Regions from separate parts of the Novosphingobium sp. BL-52-GroH genome, predicted to be linked through region 2. Evidence: riboswitches for the same ligand, from Rfam matches in the RefSeq annotation. Region 2 holds a riboswitch; each other region holds the start of a gene.
What was found. A riboswitch is a leader RNA that binds a small molecule or an ion and turns the genes downstream of it on or off. The one in region 2 is predicted to bind cobalamin.
Positions count from the first base shown of each region.

Region 1 (2,259 bases), on a different replicon from region 2:
CGCGTAAGTTTCCCACGATAGCCGATCGCGATGGCGCGCTGCAGCGTCGCTTCATGATCGCCGGGACGGGCCGCCAGTATCCTGTCGGACGCCGTGATCGCCTGCGCGACCAGCGCCAGCGCCCGCGACTTGTCCGCCGCCTGGAAAGCTGCGGTCGTCAGCAGGTCTCGCGGAGACTCCGCCATGGCCGCGCAGGGCGTGGCGGAAACGATTGCACTGACGGCGATCAACGTTGAGCGGTACACGCATACTCCTGCCAGGATGGGCATGCGCAAGGTGACCGATCATCGAGCCCTAGGCCAGCGATTATCGCTCCTGCCCGCACGGCCCGGGGCGCGCCCGGACCGGCCTGCCGACAGGGAGCGGATTTCAGCGCGCGGGCGAAGCACCCTGTCGCTTGAGCACGGTCTCCGCCCATAGCCCGAAGGCGATGCCGATCGTCGCCCACAGGAGGAATTGCGTGCCGATGGAGGCGACGCGGAAATTCCACAGCAGCGTCGCCGGAAAATCGGCCGGAACTTCGTCCACGGTGGGCAGCAGGAACTGCCCCAGGCCGACGATCGCGCAATAGCTGCCGACCGCCAGCAGCGTCGCATCGAACCCGCGCCCGGACCGCGCCGCAAGGACCGCGCGCACCTTGCCGGCGATCACCGCCGCGCCCAGCGAGAGGACGATCATCGCGAAGTAGGCCGCCGTGCGCAGGCCAACCGTCTCGTGCTTACCCACCGCGGGCGGCGTCTGCGGATACTTGATGGCCGGCACGACGACCACCAGCAGGAACACCAGCCCCGCCATCAGCAGCGCCAGGCTGCGCGGCCCGGCCGCGCCGAAGCGGCCATAGCCATAGGCGAAGACCAGCGCGAAGATGCCGCCTACCGCCGCACCGTAGAGCGCCATGGCGGTCAACAGCCCGGCGCCCTTCTGCGTCGAGCGGCTGACGAGTTCCTCCTCCGGCTCGGCAGCGGGCGCTGGCCCGCTCATATGATGTGCCGCGTGCGATTGCTCGACACCGATGGCAAGGTCGATCTGCGGTTCGGCGAAGGCGCGCGCGAAGAGCGTGGCGAGCAGGGCCGCGAGAATGCCGGCCAGCATTCCGCGCCACAACAGGTCCCTGGTCATCGCCGGATCAGTGGCAGGGGAAGCCGAGAAGATGGCGTCCGTCGTGGACGAACTCGTGCACGTACATGCCCTGGAACAGCGCGAAGGCGCCCTGCTCGGTGCTGACGAAGTAGAGGAAGATGAGCGCCAGCAACGTGCCGAGCACGGCCCAGGGGGCGATGTCCTCGACCGGGATGGCGGTGCCACCCTGTACGGGAATGAAACTGTCGTCGAACAGGGCTGCAGACTTGGACATGTCACGCTCCTTCAGGGGATTTCGCGTCCCGGGGATACAAATTCCAGGGTGAAGGTCTGGCTCTCGACGGCGAACGTCGATTACAGTGGCGCGACCGCGCCGGATTTTCACCGGCTTCCCCATCCTGAAAGTCCCGGCCACTTAGGGCCCGATCGGCCATCCGGTCAATGCCGAGTTGGCAACGCTTTTGGAGGTTTCCCTGGCGACGACCCTGCTGCTGCTCTGCGCGGCCACGACACCGCTAAGCCGCAGCGGCGGTTTTCCCGGCCCCGACGACGCGCTCGACGAGCCTGGCCGACGCGCCGCGGCGGCGTGCGTCCTGCCGGTGCGATTCGCAGGCGATGTGCTGCACGCGCCCTCCCGCGCAGCTGCGGAAACTGCCGCCACCATGGGCCTTGCCGCCCGGATCGATCCCGCGCTGGCAGACATCGACCACGGGACATGGTCCGGCAGGTCTTTCGACGCGATCGCGTCAGCAGACACGGCCGCTCTGCCTGCCTGGCTTGCCGATCCCGTGCAGGGCACGCCCGACGGCGAGACCATGGCGCAAGTGCAGGCGCGCATCGGCCGCTGGCTCAACGCCATAGCCGCGGCGCCGGCAACGTCCTGCGCGATCACCCATGCGATGCCGATCCGCGCCGCGCTGGCCCACGCGCTGGACATTCCCCTTCCCGCCACTCTCGCCATCGACGTGGCGCCGCTCTCGCGGACGGTGCTGTCCTTCAACGGCAGGTGGCGGTTGCAGTCGCTAGGGCTCGATTGACCCTCTTGCGAACTGTCGCAACTGTCGATATCCGCCGCTCCGTCCGGGCAGGCTACACGAGCGAGCCCGGGCGAAATGATCGCGCCGGTGCCTCGAAAGAGGCTTAAAACGGGAACACGGTGAGGGATATCCGCGCAAGCGG
Region 1 covers NZ_CP171149.1:1,028,202-1,030,460, reverse strand. Annotated here, with positions in the region: gene ACFFDA_RS04435 (hypothetical protein) at 1-185, opposite strand, end outside; gene ACFFDA_RS04430 (CbtA family protein) at 370-1,119, opposite strand; gene ACFFDA_RS04425 (CbtB-domain containing protein) at 1,127-1,354, opposite strand; cobalamin riboswitch at 1,386-1,531, opposite strand; gene ACFFDA_RS04420 (histidine phosphatase family protein) at 1,530-2,117, shown strand; cobalamin riboswitch at 2,186-2,259, shown strand, end outside.
Region 1: linked by a shared signal. The riboswitch ahead of ACFFDA_RS04425 (CbtB-domain containing protein) and the one ahead of ACFFDA_RS12590 (PepSY-associated TM helix domain-containing protein) in region 2 are both predicted to bind cobalamin.

Region 2 (2,259 bases):
AGACGATAATGGCTTCATCCAACGCACTGACTGGCTCATCCGCCGCCAGGGCCGCAGCGCCATATACGACCGCCGCAAGAGACGATGCCGTCGCCAGCACCCGCGCGGACCGAAAATTCCTCGTCATTTGATTCCCCCCGATAACTGATCTCAATAGTGAAGAAGATTGAATGATACAACATATCATTGATTGCGGATGGTGGCCGGCCGGGCGTCGGTATTCAAAACTTTGGCCTGTTTCCGTGTGGCTGCAGCCAGACGTGCGACCTTGCTCCGCCAGCGAAGGAGGCCCGTCACGAACAGGATGGCAGGGACCAAGCCGAGGAGAGCAACAATGACCCGTCCCGCGACGCCGAAGGCTTCGCCGCCATGCAAAGGATAGAGCCACAGCAATATGCCATCACTGATCGAGCCCCGCGGCGCGCGGTAGATCGCGAGCACGCGACCGTCATACTGATCGATCGAGACGCTGCTCTTAGGGAAGCGCCTGCTCGGCTCGCCGGGCTGCCAGAAGCGGACGATATACGCACCCTCGCTCTTGGCAGGCACCCTGATCCAGCGGACCTCGCCATCGGGCACTGCCGTACGGGCGATCGCCAGAGCGCGGTCAATGCCCATTCTGGGTCTGCCACGGGCCGAGCCGGAACTGGTGTCAGAGAGACGGGAGATGGGCGATACCGCCGCCAGCATCGGTCGCACATGCTTGGGCAGGCTCATCGCCACCGCCGTCAGAACGCTGATGAAAAGGAGGAGGAGGCTCGCAAGGCCGATCAGACGATGCGCGTCATAGAGCTTGCGCTGCCCTGTCCCGCTGGCCCGGAAGGAGAGACGGCTCCGCATGGACCGCCCCGATCGCCACCACAGGACACCGCCAAGGGCGAGCAGCACCATAATGGCAATCCCTGCAACGCCCATCACGCTCGCGCCGGTGCGCCCCATCAGCAGATGATAGTGCAGTTCATACAACCAGGTGGAGATGGTCTCCCCCCACTGCACGTCGCGCACGACACGCAGCGTTGCGGGGTCTATCGACACCATGCGCGGGCCATCCTTGCCGGGCAGTCTGCTCGTAATAATGCCGCCGCCGACAGGAAGCTCGATGTTCCAGTCTCCGGGCGCGGATGGAGCGACGTGGGTCAGGGTTCGGTAGACCGCCTCATAGCTCGCGGGCTGGACTCCGGGAGAAAGACGCAACTCGGCCAAGGCCGATCGCTCTATCTGCTGATGAAAGGTGAGATAGCTGCCGGTCAGCCCGCAGATGGTCAGCAGAAGGCCGACGCTGAGGCCAAGCCACAGGTGCAGCAAGGCCGTCGTGGACTGCCGCGCTTTCGCTGATCGCCTTGCCTTGCCCTGTTCCACCCGCACGCCTCCACCTGTCTCCCGCGCATCGAGGGGCGCGACAGCAGCCACAAGTTTCGAACGGTTAGGACCAGTCCCGGTAACGTACCGAAACAGTTACAGCGGAGGATGCCGGGCGCGAGGAGGCGACCGGCGGTTGCCCACCGCTGCGGACCCAGCCGCAACTCGTCGCTCAGACGGAGTACCGTGCCCTGACCATCCCCTGGACCAAAGCAAGAGCGACCACATCGCCGGCAGGTCTCCTGGCTCACGGGTCACAGCTTGATGTACGGCCTTCCCAGGTCTCGCAGGATTTTGCGTCCGACCCAGTGGCTGGCGACAAGGCAATTGCCCGCCGCACATGTACATCGCGCTCGCCGCTTACAGTTGCAGGGACAGCCTTGGCTTAGGGTGGAAGTCCACCCGCACCATGTTCCCTATTAAGCCTCTTTCGAGGCACCGACGCGATCATCGAAACCGGATTTGTCCCCGGCATCGTGTGTGCGCCGATATGCGAATCATTCTGGAACCGCAAGATGATTACGAAAACACCATAGGACATTCTGTCGCATGACTTTCGCCTCCCAGCCGGATAAGGGGCACCTCAATGCCATTTCCGCGCTTTGATCCGCGATCATCGCAGTCTCGCCTTGCTGATGGTGATGCTGGCGTTGTGCGCGAAGTTCGTGGTGCCGCAGGGTTACATGGTCGCATCGACCAGCACGAAATTCCTGACTGTGCAGCTCTGTTTTGACGGTATCGAACACCGCACGACCACCATCGCTATCCAGATGGACAGCAAGAGGCAGCCGGGAGGACACAACAAAGGTAGCTTGCCTGACGGAAAGTGCGCGTTCACCACCCTCGGTATGGGCGCGCTCGGCGGCGCTGATGCGCCATTGCTGGCGATGGCGCTCACCT
Region 2 covers NZ_CP171151.1:524,130-526,388, forward strand. Annotated here, with positions in the region: gene ACFFDA_RS12585 (TonB-dependent receptor) at 1-127, opposite strand, end outside; gene ACFFDA_RS12590 (PepSY-associated TM helix domain-containing protein) at 184-1,359, opposite strand; cobalamin riboswitch at 1,574-1,817, opposite strand; gene ACFFDA_RS12595 (hypothetical protein) at 1,989-2,259, shown strand, end outside.

Region 3 (2,259 bases), on a different replicon from region 2:
CCGCCTTGGCGAAACACGCGAGTTCGCTGTCCGCCACCGTCAGGATGACGATGTCGCCCGGCGGCTGGTCGAGGTCGATCGCCTCGTCGCCATTGGAAATGGTCCCCGGAGTGGCGGACAGCAGGTGCATCAGGCGATGCCTCGCGCGGAGGGGGGCGGCGCGAAGTTCCGTCGTTGCCACGCGACTCTGGATTGCCGCACCCGCTTGGCGGGCTCGCCGACGTTCCGGGCCGCCGCACGCAGGGCCTCGCCAGGACGGTGGGAAAACATCACGCGGCTACAACGCCGAGCACATCCGCCAGCCCAACCTCGATGGCCACGCGGTCCAGACCTTTCTGGCCGATCACCACCAGTTGCGTGCGGCGCGCCTCGCCCGCAAGCCAGGCGCGGTCGTAGAAATGCTGGATGCGCGGGCCGACCGCCTGGACGATCAACCGGCTCGGCTTGCCCGCCACTGCGACCATGCCCTTGATCCGCAGCACGTCATGCTCGGCGATCAGCGCTGCCATCCGTGCCACCAGCGCATCGAGATCGGCGACCTCGCCGCCCTGCGCGACGAAGCTGTCGAAATCGTCGTGGTCGTGGCCGTCCTCGAGCCCGTCGATATGCGACTTGCGGCTGTCGAGGTCGTCCTCGGCCGCCGCAGTGATGCCGAGCAACGCGGCGATGTCGACCGCGCCGTGGTCCGCGCGCACGATCTTCACGCCGGGGCGGGTTTCTGCCGCCACCAGCCTCTCGACGCGGGCTAGTGTCGCCCCATCGACGAGGTCGGTCTTGTTGAGCACGACCATATCGGCGCAGCCCAGTTGCTCCTCGAACAATTCCTCCAGCGGGCTGTCGTGGTCGAGGTTGGGATCGGCCGCGCGGGCTGCAGCCAGCGCGACTTCGTCGGTGGCGAAGCGCCCGGCCGCGACGGCATCCGCGTCGATCAGCGCGACCACCCCGTCGACCGTCGCGCGGGTGCGGATGTCTGGCCATTGGAAGGCCTTCACCAGCGGCTTGGGCAGGGCGAGGCCGGACGTCTCGATGATGATGTGCTCTGGCGGGTTGGGGCGGTCGAGCAGCTTCATCATCGTCGGCAGGAAGTCGTCGGCGACCGTGCAGCAGATGCAGCCGTTGGCCAGCTCGACGATGTCGTCTTCGGGGCACGCGTCGTCGTTGCAGCCCTTGACCAGTTCGCCGTCGACGCCGACGTCGCCGAACTCGTTGATGACGAGGGCGAGGCGGCGACCTTTCGCGTTCTGCAGCAGGTGGCGGATCAGCGTGGTCTTGCCCGCTCCGAGGAAGCCGGTGATGACGGTGGTGGGCACTTTGCTCAATGGTCTTCTCCTCGCGCAGCGACTGGCACGGCGGGGCCTGCCGTCGTTTCGCACGGTGAGGCGCGGTACGACGGTCGGCACGCGCGCTGCGGGCAGGCGCGACAAGCGCCCGCGGCACGCGTGCCGATGCGGCCCCGGCCGCATGACTCGTCGTCGCTCAGACGGAAAATACCGTGCCACGGCCACCCCCTGGGCCAAGGCATGAGCGACCAGACGCCGGCAGGTCTCCTGGCTCGCGGGTCTTCGCTCGATGCACGGCCTTCCCAGGCCCCGCATGACTTAGCGTCCGGCCCAGTGGCTGCTTCCCCCGGCTTGGGGGAAACGATGTACATCGCGCTCGCCGCTTACAGTTGCAGGGACAGCTGCGGAATCGGATGGCTGGCGCCACCCTCACCGCCTTCCCGTTTTAAGCCTCGTATCGAGGCACCGGCGCGATCTTTTCGACAGGTGCGTGAGCGCCTGCCGGGGACCGCATTAGGGCGATTCCTCCGGCCTGCCAATCGGAAGATTCGGGTTCAGAGACACTCAGGCAGAGCTTGCCCGACGCCAGCGCCGGATCATTCTGCGGCGCAGGCGCCGCACGTCGCGCCGGACCTTGCTCAATCCCATCCAGGTCCCCGTCGCGCAGACCAGGGTGACCATGGCGAGGAGGGGCAAGACGACGATGTCCCACAGCGGACGACGCCGCAGGACCGGCAGGTCGAGGCTGTGCAGCCCGTCCTGTAGCCAGCGATGACCGCGTCCGTTGCGGTCGAACGCGCGTATTAGCTGCCCCGAGGTGGCATCGAGGTAGAGCAGCGTGTGTTCGGCATCCGACAGTTGCGCGCGCCAGACGGGCAGCGGGGCAGGGAAGCGGCGGGCGTAGTAATAGGCGTCCTCGTGCGTCAGTCGCTCCAGCCGGGCTACCGGGAGGGTTCTTGTGAGCACCGCGCGCAGTTCG
Region 3 covers NZ_CP171149.1:1,022,399-1,024,657, forward strand. Annotated here, with positions in the region: gene cobN (cobaltochelatase subunit CobN) at 1-130, opposite strand, end outside; gene cobW (cobalamin biosynthesis protein CobW) at 270-1,319, opposite strand; cobalamin riboswitch at 1,520-1,765, opposite strand; gene ACFFDA_RS04410 (PepSY domain-containing protein) at 1,845-2,259, opposite strand, start outside.
Region 3: linked by a shared signal. The riboswitch ahead of cobW (cobalamin biosynthesis protein CobW) and the one ahead of ACFFDA_RS12590 (PepSY-associated TM helix domain-containing protein) in region 2 are both predicted to bind cobalamin.